2 regions of the Sphingomonas sp. Leaf30 genome follow, and region 2 is predicted to be linked to the other one. Evidence: riboswitches for the same ligand, from Rfam matches in the RefSeq annotation. Region 2 holds a riboswitch; the other holds the start of a gene.
What was found. Region 2 has a riboswitch for cobalamin ahead of ASE89_RS12720 (acyl-CoA thioesterase). Riboswitches for the same ligand answer to the same signal wherever they lie in the genome.
Positions count from the first base shown of each region.

Region 1: linked by a shared signal. The riboswitch ahead of ASE89_RS08240 (TonB-dependent receptor plug domain-containing protein) and the one ahead of ASE89_RS12720 (acyl-CoA thioesterase) in region 2 are both predicted to bind cobalamin.

Region 1 is NZ_LMKZ01000002.1:327,936-335,977, forward strand. It holds gene ASE89_RS08225 (FecCD family ABC transporter permease) at 1-650, opposite strand, end outside; gene ASE89_RS08230 (ABC transporter substrate-binding protein) at 718-1,566, shown strand; gene cobO (cob(I)yrinic acid a,c-diamide adenosyltransferase) at 1,563-2,162, opposite strand; gene ASE89_RS08240 (TonB-dependent receptor plug domain-containing protein) at 2,162-4,120, opposite strand; cobalamin riboswitch at 4,303-4,535, opposite strand; gene ASE89_RS08245 (HpcH/HpaI aldolase/citrate lyase family protein) at 4,594-5,418, opposite strand; gene ASE89_RS08250 (MaoC family dehydratase) at 5,415-5,867, opposite strand; gene ASE89_RS08255 (acetyl/propionyl/methylcrotonyl-CoA carboxylase subunit alpha) at 5,867-7,702, opposite strand; gene ASE89_RS08260 (nuclear transport factor 2 family protein) at 7,699-8,042, opposite strand, start outside.
Region 2 is NZ_LMKZ01000016.1:197,826-205,867, forward strand. It holds gene ASE89_RS12705 (TonB-dependent receptor) at 4-2,043, shown strand; gene ASE89_RS12710 (methionine synthase) at 2,106-3,134, opposite strand; gene ASE89_RS12715 (DUF1852 domain-containing protein) at 3,162-4,145, opposite strand; cobalamin riboswitch at 4,271-4,492, opposite strand; cobalamin riboswitch at 4,652-4,850, shown strand; gene ASE89_RS12720 (acyl-CoA thioesterase) at 4,955-5,719, shown strand; gene ASE89_RS12725 (MFS transporter) at 5,917-7,473, opposite strand; gene ASE89_RS20490 (hypothetical protein) at 7,902-8,042, shown strand, end outside.

The sequences.
Region 1 (8,042 bases), on a different contig from region 2:
AGCGCGTCGAGCGCATGGCCGTCCCAGCCGACCAGCACCATGCCGAGTGCGATACAGGGCAGTGCCAGCGCGACATGGCTGAACGACCGGTCTTCGAGCGACCCGAGCAACCAGGTCATGATCTCCATCGCTGCAAACGGGTTGGGGGACAGGTTCAGCGCCAGACTGACCCCCGCGACGGCCAGCGTTCCAACCGCAATCCCCGCGAGGATCAGTGACAAGGCGCTTTGCGACCCGGCCGCCAGCACGAACAGCAACCCCAGCGCCGCGAACGCCCCGGCGATCGCCACGATCGGCAGCATCGCCGGATGTAGCTCCGCCAGCCCGAAATACAGCGCGATCACCGCGCCCAGCGATGCCCCGTTCGACGCGCCCAGCACCGATGGCTCGGCCAGCGGATTGCGCAGGAACCCCTGCAGCGCCGCACCAGAAAGCCCCAGCATCGCGCCGACCGCCAGCCCGAGGATCGCGCGCGGCAGACGGAGTTCGAACAGGATCGCGCGTTCGATCGGATCGCCCTGCCCGCTGAGCGCCCGCACGACATGCGCCAGCGGGATCGCCGCGCTACCCACCGCGACCGACGCGGCGCCGGCCAGCAGCGCAAGCAGCGCTAGGCCACCGACCAATCGCGCACGCGTCACGCGTTCCATAGTGCCAGATCCCACCGCATCGATTTCCGCCTAGCGCATAAGCGGCCGCTGCGGCAGGGTTTTGCGCATGCGCGGCCGCCGTCTCCTGACCATCCTGATGATCGCTGCCGCCAGCGCACCTGCTCCGGCGGCAGCGCCTCGACCGCCGGCGCGTATCGTTTCGCTCAACCTATGCGCTGACCAGTATCTTCTGGCGCTGGCCGACCCCGCGCAGATCGTCGCGCTCACCCGGTTCGCGCGCGATCCGAACATGTCCGCAGCCTCCAACGCCGCGCGTACCATGCCAGTCAGCCGTGGCAGCGCCGAAGACGTGCTGGTGCTCCGCCCCGATCTCGTGATCGCATCGCCGTTCCGACGCCAGACGGTCGCCGCCGTGCTTGCCGGACGGCACGTCGCGACGCTCGATCTGCCCCCCGCGGACAGCTATGCCGCGATCGTGAGGCAAGTCCGTCAGGTTGCCGCCGCCATCGGGCACCCCGATCGCGGCGAAACACTGATCCGCCGGATGGACACCGCGCTCGCACGATTGCCGCGCGCGCCGGGAGGTGGTCGTACGGCGGCCTATTATCAGCGTCGGGGTTTCCTGACCGGTACCGGCACGCTCGTCGACGAACTGATGCAGCGTCTCGGGCTTGCCAATCTCGCGACCCGGCTCGGCAAGCCCGCACTCTCGCAACTCTCGCTCGAACAGATGGTGTTGGCACGCCCGGACTATCTCATAGTCGAAAGCGCCACGGACCGCGTGACCGATCAGGGCACCGAAATGCTGCATCACCCGATTCTCGACGGGATTCCCCGTCTGCGCATCCCCGAGGCGTGGACCGTCTGCGGAGGCCCTGCCTATGTCCGGGCCGCGCAAAGCCTTGCGGCGCAGTTGCGCACGCCGCGTCCGGCCGCTCGTCGCCGCAACCCTTAGAACTCGACGCCAGCCTGGGCCTTGACCCCGCCCCGGAACGGATGCTTGACCAGCCCCATCTCGGTGACGAGATCCGCCGCGGCAACCAAAGCATCGGGCGCGTTGCGCCCCGTCGCCACGACATGCGTCATCGCCGGTCGTGCCGCGAACCCCGCAAGTACCTCGTCGAGTGGCAGATAGTCGTAGCGCAGGACGATGTTGATCTCGTCGGCGATGACCATGGCATAGCTCGGGTCGAGGATCATCCGGCGGACCTCGTCCCACCCTTCGCGCGCCACGGCGATATCGCGGGCCCGATCCTGCGTATCCCAGGTAAAGCCCTCGCCCATCGGCTTGAATTCGACCAGATCGGGAAAGGCGTCAAAGATGACCTTCTCACCGGTCGTCATCGCACCCTTGACGAACTGTACGATCCCAACCTTTCGCCCGTGCCCCATCATCCGCACCGCCATGCCAAGCGCCGCGGTGGTCTTGCCCTTGCCCGGCCCGGTGTGGACCATGAGCAGGCCCTTTTCGATCGTCTTGGCCGCGACGATCTTGTCCTGGACGACCTTCTTCTTGGCCATCCGCGCCGTGTGCTCCGCCTCGCTCCGCATCAGAATGCTGCCTTCACGCCGGCATAGGCACCGCGCCCCTGACCGACATAGCTGAGCACCTCCTCGTACCGCTCGTCGAAGAGGTTTTCGACCCGACCGAAGACCGATAGCCGGGACGTCAGCTTGTACGCCGCGTTCAGGTTGACGAGGACATATTCCTGGAGCGAGACGCGGACAGGGACATAGCTCGGATCGGTATAGGCATCGTCCTGCTGCCGGCCATTATACCGGACGGCGAGCGTTGCCGAGGCGCGCTCGTCGCGACTGAACGCAGTCATGTTGATGCTGCCGATATGGCTGGGGCGCCGGATCTCCACGCCCCCGTCCTCGCGCGCCTTCAGATAGGTATAGGCGAGGTCGAAGCGCAGCTGCGGAATCGGCTGGGCTGTGGCAAACACCTCGACGCCATGCTGCGTCGATCGCGTATTGCGGTTGCCGGGCGTCGCGACGAAGTCGGGGGCAGGATAGGTGGTAAAGATCTCGTTCGTCAGCCGACTGTCGAAATAGGTCGCGCCGATCGTCGCACGATCCCCCCCGAAAGCCTGTTCGACCCCGGCTTCCCACCCCTTTGACTTCTCCGGCTTGAGGTTCGGATTGCCGATATAGCGACCGTCGGAATAACCGAAGAGATCGAAATAGCCGGGATTCTTCACGCCCGTCCCGTAGGCGCCACGCACCCGCGTCCCGGTCGCAAAGCGATAGCTCGCCTGCGCGCGATAGGTGGTGGTGTCATCGAACCGGTTATTCTCGTCGCGCCGCACCGATCCGCCGATTGCGAGCGCATCGTCGACGACGACGTCATACTGGCCAACGAGCCCGACATTGTCGGTATGCCGCCGTCCCGTAAAGACGAACTCCGAAGGAGCCGCGCTAAGCGTCTGGAACTCCTCGCGCTCGACATCGACCGCGGCAGTCAGCCGATGCCGGATGCGATCGGTCCCGAACCGGAACGCGCTTTCGAACGATCCCTTGTACCGCCGTCCCTTGTTACCAAAGCTCAAGGCATCGTCGACCAGCGCCCGGCGTGTCGTATCGGCAAACTGGCCGCTGAGCGCATTCGTCCAGCGGCCATCCGCCAGCGCCAACTCGGCCCGGACGAGCCCGTAATATGCCTCGACCGTGCTGCGCGCGCCTGGCGTATCGACGATCGTGCCGAACTGCGGGCCGCTCAACGCAGTGTCGTTGCTGTCGGCATCGGTATAGCTGTAACGCCCGACGCCCGTGACCTTCAGCGTGTCGGTCGGCGACCAGCTGAGCTTGCCCGTCGCGCCGACGCTCTTCGCGCCGATGTCGCGCGATCCGCCCCGTGCGGTCGGCGTGCCGTCGGTGAGGTAGGTCGAGCTCGACAGCGCGTAATCGAGATTGCCCGCTACGCCCGCGACCCGGGCGCCTCCCGAAAACGTGCCGAACGATCCCCCCTCGGCCCGCAGCGATACGCCCGGGGCCTCCGCGCCGCTGAGCGTGAGATACTGGATGACGCCGCCGATCGCGTCGGACCCGTACAGCGCCGATTGCTGCCCGCGCAGCACCTCGACCCGTGCCGCCTCGTCGGCAATCAGCGTGCCGAAATCATATTCGCCCTGATAGGGATCGGACACTTCGATCCCGTCGATCAGCACCAGCACGTGATTGCCCTCCGACCCACGGATCCGGACCTGCGTCGTCCCCCCGACCGCGCCGGTCCGGCTGATCGCCAGTCCAGGGACGTCGCGCAACACGTCGGACACGATCCGGGTCTGGCGCTGGTCAAGCATAGCGGCGTCCAGCACCGTCACCGACGCACCGATCTGATCGGCCGGAACCGCGTCGCCCGATCTCGATGCGGTAACCACCAGCTCAGCGCCGCCCGCTGCCGCCTCGCCCGTCGCCGCAGTAACCGGATCGGGCTCGGCCGCGGCCGGCGATGCAAAGGCCGTGGCGGTGGCGAGCGCCACAAGCGAAACGAAAATTCTGGTCATGAAACGATACCCCCGGCGTCACGAGCGACCGGCCGGGGCCTGCCGTCCGATGCTACGGACAGCCGGCGCAACGCTTGGGGTGTACGCCGAACCGCACCAGCCACGCGCACCGATGCGGCCCCCGCCGCATGGTTCGTCGCTCAGACGGAGTACCGTGCCGCGGTCATCCCCTGGACCATGGCAAGAGCGACCGAGCGCCGGCAGGTCTCCTGGCTCACGGGTCGACGCCCGGTACGCGACCTTCCCGGGCCCTGCGCTTGCGCTCAGGCCTAGTGGTCGTCCCCCCGTGATGAAGGGACATGCGCACCGCACTCACCGCTTACAGTTGCAGGGACAGCCGCGGCATGAGGAGGATCGCCTCCCGCACCGCATTCCCTTTGAAGCCCCGAGGGGCACCGACGCGATCTGCGACCCCGGCCTTCACCGGTTTCGCAGGGCGACGGTAGCGCAGAAATTTCCTGCCGCCAATGGGCCTAGAGTCGCGCGAGGATCGCCCGCGCCTGACGTAAGTGCGGCGCATCGATCATCCGCCCATCGAGTTGCAGCGCGCCCGCCTCGGGAGCCGCCGCAAACGCAGCGACGACGGCGTGCGCATGTGCAACGGTCGCCGCATCCGGCGTGAACGCGGCGTTGATCGTGGCGACCTGCGACGGATGAATCGCCATCATGCCGGTAAAGCCGTCCCGGCTGCCGCGCGCGGCATAGGCTGCCAGCCCGTCAATGTCCGCGATTGCGGGATAGACCGTCTCGATCGCCGCGACGTCCGCCGCATGTGCGCCGAACAGCAGCAGCGATCGTACGAGCTTATAGGGTTCGGTATAGGATCCGTCGTCCTCCCGACTGGTCGCCGCGCCGATCGCCGCGGGCAGGTCTTCGGCGCCCCAGGTCAGGCCGCATAACCGGTCGTTGACCCGCGCATATTCGCCCAGTGTGAAGATCGCGGCGGGCACTTCGGTCGCGATCGGCAGGATCGGCGGACAGTCATCGCCATAAGCCTCGACCAACGCGAGGACGGTCGCGGGTCCTGTCGCCTTGGGCAGCATGATCGCATCGGCGCCCCTCGCGGCAGCGAGATCGTCGTCCAGCCACCCCGAGTCGACGGGATTGATCCGGACCATCCGCACGACGTCGGTGTGGTCCTGCAACGCGGCCCGGACCGCCTCGCGGGCAACGGCCTTGCGGGTGAGCGCGACCGAATCCTCCAGATCGAGGATGATGGCATCGGCCCCGCTCGCTGCGGCCTTCGCAAAACGCTCGGGCCGGTCTGCGGGCACGAACAGCAGCGAGCGCAACCTCATGCCGGCGTCCGCAGCAGCAGTGCCGAGCGGAGGCACTGACAGACGATCTCGTCACGCTGGTTGATCAGCTGGTGCATGAATGTGACGATCCCGGCGTTCGGGCGTGACCGGCTGGGCTTAAGCTCGGCGACCTCGGTCTCGGCGCGCATCGTGTCGCCGATGAAGACGGGTTTTGGATGCACGAGCTTGTCGTAACCGAGATTGGCGACGAGCGTCCCGAGCGTCGTGTCGCCAACCGACAGGCCGACCATCAGCGCGAAGGTGAAGGTGCCGTTGACGAGGATCTGGCCGAATTCGCTCGCCTTCGCCGCTTCGGCATCGAGGTGCAGCGGCTGCGGGTTGTGCGTCATCGTCGAGAACAGGAGGTTGTCCGTCTCCGTGACGGTGCGGCGGATCTCATGGACGATCCGGTCGCCGACCGTCCATTGGTCGAAATAGCGGCCGGCCATCAGTCATCCTTCTCGATACGCGCGAGCACCATGCCATCGCTCACCTGCCCGCCTTCGATCGCGGTCAGTTCGGCAACCGTCCCGTCGAACGGCGAGATGAGCGAATGCTCCATCTTCATCGCCTCCAGCGTCACGAGCTTCTGCCCCTTTGCGACATGGTCCCCGATAGCCACGTCGACCGCGATGATCCGTCCCGGCATCGGTGACAAGATCGCGCCATCCGCTGCCGCCCCCATCGCCGCGCCAGACGCACGCCAGGGCCGCAACTGCCAGGTCTGCCCGGCATCGGAAACGAGGGCGGCATCGACTGGTTCATGGACGCCGCGACCGTCGAGATCGATCGTCACGACGTCGTCGTTGAGCAGGAACCGCGCCGTCTTCAAAGGTACCGCGTTGAGGCGAAAGCCCGCCATCGGTTCGACGCGTACGAGCGTGCGCGCGGCCTCGATCAGCGCTTCCTCGCTGGGCTGCGCCGGGGGCATCAGCGCCGCCCCCTCGCGCGCAATCAGCCCGGTATCTAGCGTTGCGGCGACGAAATCCGGGTGATCGAGTGCCTGGACGAGAAACCCCGCATTCGACCGGACCGGCCAGACGACCGCCTTGTCCAGCGCCTCCGCCAACGTCTCGCGCGCGGCTTCACGCGTGTCGCCCCAGGCAATCACCTTGGCGATCATCGGGTCGTAATAGGGCGAGATGTCCGCCCCCTGTTCGACACCCGTATCGACCCGCGTCGCATCACCCAGATCGAACGCCTCGAGCCGGCCGATCGACGGCAGGAACCCCTTGGCGGGATCCTCCGCATAGAGCCGCGCCTCGATCGCCCAGCCGCGGATCGCAAGATCATGCTGCTGCAGCGGCAACGCCTCGCCGCTGGCAATCCGCAGCTGCCACTCGACAAGGTCTTGTCCGGTGATTTCCTCGGTGACGGGATGCTCGACCTGCAACCGGGTGTTCATTTCCATGAACCAGATCCGATCGGCGCGCAGGCCTTCGCTCGCATCGGCGATGAACTCGATCGTACCCGCGCCGACATAGTTCACGGCCTGCGCAGCGCGCACCGCCGCCGCGCAGATCGCCGCGCGTGTCGCATCATCCATGCCGGGGGCCGGGGCCTCCTCGATCACCTTCTGATGCCGGCGCTGCAACGAACAGTCACGTTCGAACAAATGGACGACGTTGCCCTGACGGTCGCCGAACACCTGCACCTCGATATGCCGCGGCGACAGGATATATTTCTCGATCAGCACGTCGGTATTGCCGAACGACGCAGAGGCCTCACGCTGGCACGAAGCGAGCGCGTCGACAAAGTCGGCGGACGCATCGACGCGGCGCATACCCTTGCCGCCGCCGCCCGCAACGGCCTTGATCAGGACCGGGTAGCCGATGGCATCCGCCTCGCGCTGGAGCCGATCGGGCGACTGGTCTTCCCCCAGATAGCCCGGTGTCACTGGGACCGCGGCCGCCATCATCCGCTGCTTCGCGGCATCCTTCAACCCCATCGCGCGGATGCTGTCGGGATCGGGGCCAACCCACAGGATCCCTGCTTCGAGCACGGCCTGCGCGAAGTCCGCATTCTCGGACAGGAACCCGTACCCCGGATGAATAGCCTCAGCGCCGGTGGCGAGCGCGGCGGCGATGATCCGTTCGCCGACCAGATAACTCTCGCGCGCCGGGCTCGCGCCGATATGCACCGCCTCGTCAGCGTGCCGGACATGCAGTGCGCCCGCATCGGCATCGGAATAGACCGCGATCGTGCGGATTCCTAACGCCCGAGCTGTACGGATGATGCGGCAGGCGATCTCGCCGCGGTTGGCGATGAGCAGTGATTCGATCATTGCGCGGGGCATCCGGTGGTCCGCTTGGACCAGGTGATGTTGAAGATCTTCCACCGGCCCGCTTCGCGCACCATGTCGAAATGGTCGGTCCCGCAATGCGCGACCCGGCCGTCGATGGTGAAGACATAGGGCGACCATACCATCGCGATATCGCCATCGATATCCACGGCGGGATCCGTCAGGCGTTCCGCATATCGCTCCGGTCCGGGCTTCAGACCGGCGGCGAAGTCGGACCAGCCGGTCCGGCGAATGTTGCGCGTGCCGTCGGCCTTTTCCTCCACTGCCGTAGCGCCCCCCTCGGGGCGCACCTGTGCGAGCAGTGCCTGGCCATCGCGGGCGG
Region 2 (8,042 bases):
GACATGAAGAATATGAGATTACGAGCAAAATGGCTCGAATGCGTGGCTATCGCCTCGGTATGTAGCACCACACCCGCATGGGCTCAGGTGCAAGACACCGAGGCTGTGCCGTCACAGGCACCGAACGATATCGTCGTGTTCGGCCGCGGCGAAGCAAAGATTGGTGTTGCGCATGCAGCGAGTGAGGGCACCGTCGCCGGTGCCGACTTGCTGGTTCGCCCGCTGCTACGTGTCGCCGAACTGCTGGAGGCAATCCCCGGCATGGTCGCTGCGCAGCACTCGGGGAGTGGCAAGGCTAATCAGTACTTCCTGCGTGGCTTCAATCTAGATCACGGTTCGGACTTCACGACCTATATCGACGGGGTGCAAATGAACCTGCGCACCCACGGTCATGGCCAGGGCTATCTCGATCTCAACGGACTGATCCCGGAGATCGTCGCACGCGAGGATTTTCGCAAAGGGCCATACCGTGCCGATGGCGGCGACTTCGCGCTGGCGGGGGCCGCCTACATGACCACGATCGACAGCTTTGCTCGGCCGTGGCTTTCGGTCGAGGGCGGCTCTTATGGCTATGGTCGGATCGCAGCGGGCGGGACGATTGATGGGATTGGCGCGGGGAAGCTGACGCTCGTCGCGCAGACCAAGGTCTATGACGGACCATGGGAGGAGCCCGAGCATCTGCGACACGCATCTGGCTTCGCGAAATATACCGCTCCAGCTGGTGCGGGCCAGATCGAAGCCTCGCTCAACGCCTACCGCGCGACTTGGCGTCCGACCGAACAGATTCCCGAGCGCATCATCGGTACCGCGCTCTGCAAGGACGTGTTCTGTTCACCCGATCCGACGGCACGCGGCGAAACGACACGGCTCGTCGGCAACGTCGCGGTGCGCCAGCCCGACTGGCACGCCAATGTGTATGGTCAGTTCTACGACTGGTCGATGTATTCGAACCCGACCTACACCGATCCGGACGGGACCAGCGCGCAGATCCGCCAGTTCGACAAACGCTGGATCGTCGGTGCGAGGGGCGAAAAGCGTTGGACGCTCGCGCCGACCCTTGCCGTCTCGCTCGGTACCGAAGAGCGCTACGACCATATCGGCAGCGTCGGTGTGTATCGCACCAGCGCGCGATCGTTCCTGTCGTCGCTCGGCCGCTACCATGTCGAGGAAGCGTCGGCAGCACTGTATGGCGAAGCGACGTGGACGCCCGTTACGGGTCTCCGCCTGATTGGCGGGGTTCGTGGGGACTATTATCACTACGTCGTTCGCGCGCGGGATCAGGCGGCCGTGTTGGCTGGCGAAGGCAGCGGCGACGACACGATCCTGTCGCCCAAGGCATCGATCGCGTACTCGCCGACCGACCGGCTGGAGTTCTACGGCAACTGGGGACGTGGATTCCACTCCAACGACGTCCGCGGCTCGGTAAACGTCGAAACGCCTGTGCCAGTGCTGGTGCGCGGCAACGGCCGTGAAGTCGGCGCCCGGTGGCAGTTACCCGGCATTACGCTGACCGCGACCTATTGGTGGCTCGACGTCGACAGCGAACTGCGCTTCGTCGGAGATTCTAACGCGGTCGAACCGACCGGTGCCAGCGAGCGTCGTGGCTATGAACTTGTGGCGTTCTGGCGGCCCAGGCCGTGGCTTGCGATCGACGGCAACTATACGGCAAGCCGATCGCGCTACGACAATGGCGACCGCATTCCAAACGCCTTCGAGAACGCCGCATCCGCCGGGATCGCGCTGGTGCTCGATCCGTGGGAGGCAAGCGTTCGCGTTCGTCACCTCGGGCCTTATCCGCTGATCGAAGACAACAGCGTCCGAGATACAGGAAGCACGGTCGTCAACGTCCGCGCGGCCCGCAAGATCGGGCGGTTCGAGGTGTACGGCGAGGTGCTCAACATCCTCGACAGCCGCGACAAGGACATCGCTTATTTCTACGAGTCCTACATTCCTTCGTTCGACGCCTCAGGGCCAACGGATGGCCGGTTGAGTCGTGTGGTCGAACCACGAACCTTGCGTCTGGGTACCAGGGTCAATTTCTGACCTGGCCGAGGGCATCGCCAGCCTGGGACCCGTTCCGCGCTGGCGATCCAACACCGCCGTGATCAGCCGAGTATCTCTCGCCGCACAATTTCCGCGCCGGCACTCAGCGCCTGGAGCTTGCCCCGAGCGACGTCGCGCGACAGCGGCGCCATCCCGCAGTTGGTGGCGGGCAAGAGCTTGTCGGCATCGACGAAGCGCAGCGCATTGCGCAGTGTTTCGGCAACCTGCTCCGGCGTCTCGATCGTGTCGGTCGCGACGTCTATCGCGCCGACCATCACCTTCTTGCCGCGGACCAGCTCGATCAGGTCCATCGGCACGCGCGAGTTCTGGCATTCGAGCGAGATGATATCGATCTTCGACCTTTGCAGGTTGGGGAAGGTTTCCTCGTACTGGCGCCATTCGGAGCCGAGCGTCTTCTTCCAGTCGGTGTTAGCCTTGATGCCATAGCCATAGCAGATGTGGACGGCGGTCTCAGCCGTCATCCCTTCGGCCGCGCGCTCCAGGGCAGCGATGCCCCAGTCGTTCGCCTCGTTGAAAAACACGTTGAAGGCGGGTTCGTCGAACTGGATGATGTCGACGCCGACCGCTTGCAGCTCGCGGGCTTCCTCGTTGAGGATGCGGGCAAACTCCCATGCCAGTTTCTCGCGACTCCGGTAATGCGCGTCGTAGAGGGTGTCGATCATCGTCATCGGCCCCGGCAGCGTCCACTTGATCAGCTGATCGGTCTGCGCGCGCAGGAAACGGGCGTCGTCGACGAAGACCGATTTCGGGCGCGATACGGCGCCGACGACCGTCGGCACGCTGGCGTCGTAGCGGTTGCGGATGCGCACCGTCTCGCGCTTCTCGAAATCGACACCGTCGAGATGCTCGATGAAGGTCGTGACGAAGTGCTGGCGGGTCTGCTCGCCGTCACCGAGGATGTCGATACCCGCCTGCCGTTGGTCCTCGACCGCGAGGCGGAGCGCGTCCTGCTTGCCAGCGACCAGCTCGTCGCCCTCCAGCTTCCAGGGCGACCACAAGGTCTCGGGCTGGGCGAGCCAGGAAGGCTTGGGCAGGCTACCCGCGGTCGTCGTCGGCAACAATGTCGTCATGATGCAAATACCTTCGTGTCGTGGGGATCAGAGGCCGCAGGTCGCGGACCAGCGCCGAAGCGCGGCACTGTGCGGCTTGATGAAATGCTCTTCGGCGAATTTGCCCTGCTCGACAGCGAGGCAACCACGTTCCTCGCGATCGTAGACGATGCGAGTCAGGGAATAGTCCTGATACTTCAGGCTCGGCTGATAATGCTCCGCCGCGACCGAGTTCGCATTGTAGATTTCAGGACGATAGATTTTCTGGAACGTCTCCATCGTTGCGATGGTGCTGGCAAGTTCGAGGTTGGTGTAGTCGCTGACCAGATCGCCGGTGTGATAGAAGGCGAACGGCGCGACGCTGTGTGGCGGCATGAAGTAGCGCACCTTCATACCCATCTTGGCGAAATACTGATCGGTTGAGGAAAACTTGTCGTTCCGGTACTCGACGCCGAGGATCGGATGCACGTTGGCGGTCCGGTGATACACCTCCTTGCTCGACACGCTGAGGCAGATAACCGGCGGCTTGCGGAAATTGTCACGGTAGGCGCTCGAGCCAAGGAAGTGCTTGAACAAGTTGCCGTGCAGATCGCCGAACCCCTCTGGCGCACCGCCACCCCCAGCCTTCAGGTGGTCAGGCAGGACGACGCTGAAATCGTAGTCACGTACATAGGACGAGAAGTTGTTGCCGATCATGCCGTCGGACCGCTCTCCGCTGATCCGGTCGGTCACGGTCGTGTGCAGGATCTCGATCAGCGGGAAGGCTTCGTCGTCGGCACCATCCCCGAGCGTGAGCGCGGCCGAGACGATCTTCAGCTCCAGCGTGTAGCGATCACCCCTGGGATTATCCCAGTGCATCAGCGCGTTGAACCGATGGTCGATCATCACCAGCGTGTTGCGCAGATTCTCCTGTCGGCTGTCTCCGCGCGCGAGATTGGCAAAATTGGTGGTGATGCGCGTGTTGTCGGCCGGACGATAATCCTCGTCGAACGGGATACTGCTGATCGAGAATGTGAACCCGCTATTCGTCATGACTCACCCTGGCTATGCGGGCGGGAGGTCAGGCGAAAGCGCGCAAGGCGTGAACAGGCCCGGATGGCGGCAAGCCACGGACCGTCGCATCAAGCGCGATCCACCGGAGGAACCCCCGTCCGAGGAACGTTATGGCGTCGAAGGCAGGTATCCTGGCTTACGGGTCAACGCAGTGGCTCCGGCCTTCCCAGGCTCCTTGCGAGAACCCAGTGACACGAAATGGAGCCGCCACTCGCCGCTTACAGTTGCGGGGGCAGCGCCGGAATCTGACCCGAAGGACACCACCGGCTTCCCGTCTTAGCCCCATCGCCATGCCTGGAATGGGGAACCTCGACGTGGCCGTTCGACACGAGCGAGCGATCATTGTCAACAGACATATAAAGATATCTTTATATGTTAATGAGGCGGCATGAGTGGAAGCACGGCGGACGGTGGTACGGCTACGCCCACCATGCCGTTCTTAGTCCGCGAAGCCACTTGGCCTTGACGTAAAGGGCCGTTTCCTGCGACCTCAGTGAGGTCAAGGTTCCTTCGCCGATTGGCCGAAGGCTAAGACGGGAAATCGGTTCGATTCCGATGCTGCCCCCGCAACTGTAAGCGGCGAGTAGAAACCCTCGTGTGCCACTGGCGCTTCAGCGCTGGGAAGGCCGGGATTTCGACGATGACCCGCGAGCCAGGAGACCTGCCTTCGACGCCATAACGACCACCGGCGGGGTGCCCGGTCTGGCCGCTGCGTGCTGTAGGAAGAGGTGTACCTCTCCCGTTGGTCGCTGGCGTCTGGATGCCCTCGCGAATGATTGAGGACCAGGATGCCACAGGAACACCACAGCACCCCTATTCAGCTGATCGACATGGTCTTCCCCGGTGACGCCAATCACCACGGCACGCTGTTCGGTGGTGTGGCTCTGGCGCATATGGACAAGGTCGCCTTCCTGGCGGCCTCACGCCACGGTCGCGCGGCCTTCGTCACCGCCTCTTCGGAAAAGATCGATTTCGCGGCGCCTGCCCGGATCGGCGATATGGTCGAGGTGACAGGTCGCGTCGTGCGGGTTGGACGTAAGTCGCTCGACGTCGAGGTCGAACTGATCGCGGAGGCACCGGTATCGGGCGAACGACGGCTGTGTACGCGAGGCCGTTTCACGCTCGTCGCAGTCGGAAGCGAAGACCCTCTGCCACCGATGGGTGAGATGGTTCCGCATGATGCGGTGCAGCCGTTGCGAATGGTCGAAATGATTTTCCCGAATCAGACCAACCATTACGGCACCCTCTATGGTGGTGATGCACTTCGCATGATGGGCAAGGCGGCATTCATTGCCTCAACCCGCCAAGCCCGGGCGGTAATGGTTATGGCAGCATCTGACCGGATCGACTTCCGTTCCCCTATCCAGAAGGGGGAGATGGTCGAGCTAACCGCCGAAGTACGGATGACCGGGCGCAGTTCCGTGCGCATCAGTGTTGATCTTAGCGCCGAGGATTTAATATCCGGGGAACGACGACATGCGGCCACGGCTCTATTCACGATGGTTTCGGTTGATGAAAATGGTCGAGCGAAGCCGTTCGGTTGTATGGGATAGTACCGGGCCTTCAGCCCCCAAACCTTCCCAAAAGGGGGTCGGTACATAGAACGGACCCAGATATACGCTAAGCGCCGACAGGTCTGCTTGGGTGTCCGAAAACACCTGTTTGTCGTGCAGTCGTGATTACGACTGGGTTTTTCACACATTTGACCGCTGAAGGAGACACTCCGCGCAGGTCGATATGAAGCCGACAGCTAAGCCGTTGCTTCCAGCTCACGTAAGCTGCGGCCGCGCGTCTCTCTACCTGAGCGTCCGATCAGTACCGCTGACAGCGTCATTGGTATGATCAACGCGATCGCCGCGCCCCCCATCGTCGGGATCAATCCAGCGAAGGCCCCCAGCTGGACAGCAACGCCACCAAATTTGCTACTACCCGCGATAAGCCCGGTAGCGCGTCCACGTACGCGTAATGCGTAGTTTTCGGCTGCATAGGGAAGTAGCACGGCGATTAATCCGTTTGTGCCAACCACCAGTAACGCGATCACTGCGATGAGCAGTGGTGGCCAAGCCAGGGTAGGCGCCGGCAGTAGGGCTCCGGCAAGCCCGGCGAGTGTGAGAAGCACAGTGCCGATCAGAGTGCGCTTGCTGCTCCAACGGCTGTAAAGGAAGGCCGCGATCATGATCGTGGGCAGGGCAACAAGTGCTGAGCTGGCGATAATGCCGCTTGCAATCTCGGCACTGAAGCCTCGATCTTGAAGATCCGAAGGCAGCCATAGCAACAAGCCGAAGTTGACGAAGCTCCAGGACAGGGCCGTGATCACCAGGGCGATGGTCAATTCGCGGTGGTGAGCCGCTGCGCTGCCAGCGTCCGCTGGGGCTTCTTGTGGCGCACGCCTGACGATGCCAAACTTTCGAGCCATGTCAGCTAGCTCGGCGTCCATACCCCGTTCCAACAGAAAGCGCGGGGACTCAGGAATCCACCTTGCCATCGCAAGCAGCAGCAAACCGGTGGGAAAGCCCTGCAGCCACAAGCTACGCCAGCCGAACAGGGGCTCGAACAGATGCGCTGCACCGCTAGCTGCGAGGTAGCCACCGACCAGTCCCGTGCCACCAACCAGCACAAGAACCCAGCTTCTGTGCCGTGGAGGCATGATCTCCGCCAACAGCGTGTAGACAACGGGCAGCATTCCGCCAGCCGAGCACCCCATCAGAAAACACATGACCAGGTTCCAGCTGTAGGAAGGCATAGCGCCGCAGATGGATGTCGAAACGAACAGGATCGTCGACAACAGGATCGACACACGCCGACCATAGATGTCCGCAAGCCACCCCCACAGAAACGAGCCAACTGTGGTCCCCGTAAGGGCAACGAACGGAAGCAGGGCAACGGTCGATTTAGCGAGCCCATACTCGCCACGCATGCCGGGGAGCACGAAGCCGAGCGTTGCTGGCTTCATAGTGTCGATGATGAGCCCGAGGGTAAGCACCAGCAGAACGGCAGCATGCGAGCGCGTCAGAGGGGTATCATCGGGCGCTTCATATGCGACGCCAACGGCTGCCCTGTGATCAGGCCGTTTCTTGGGTAAAGCGCCAAATATAGCTGCCGGCACGCCGATACCGATCAGCGCCATGCCTAGATACATCCATCCGTCCATAGCCATACCCGAAAGGTGATTGCCCATCGTATGGGCCATCGCGAGCATTGGTAAGTGAAAGGCCACCCCAACGCTGATCGCCGCACAGCCTGCCCAGAAGAGCGGCCAGCGCTCGCCGACAACCGAGTTTCCGCGGCTGCTAATGCCATTCGCCATTTATTCCCCCCCACCAGCAGTAGCGACATACGCCGCACGGCTTGCCTGCTGCAAGCAGAGCACCTGCCGGCGGGGCACGTTGCGGCTTATGGCTGGCCGAATGGCTTTCAGGCTTGCGGCTCGCCAAACTGAGCGTCCAGAAAGGGGCGTTTTCGACCGATTCATCTTCCCGATCGGCGTGATGTTTTGGGATGAGAAGTGCGGCAGATTGAGCGCAGACTACGGTCGTTATCAAATATTGAAACTGCTTGATCACCGCAAACCGTAACCTATCTATAAAAAGCGGGCCGGGCCCCTCTGACAATTTCCCTTGGGTGATTGTGATGTCGGACCGCATCGGGTTATCTCGATATAGGCCTGGCCGCTTTGCCTCCTGTCGTCGTTGATGATCCGATCTTTCGATCACCGATTGAAAAGAGGCTCTGAGCATGGAAACCAACAGACTCGCCGAACTGCATCAGCAGTTGGACGAGCGCGCGCGTATCGCGATGGCGCGCCGAACTCCAATTTCTCCAATTCTGCTGCAATTGAAGCGCTTTGAGTTGCACTTGGAAGGTCGCTTGTGCGCA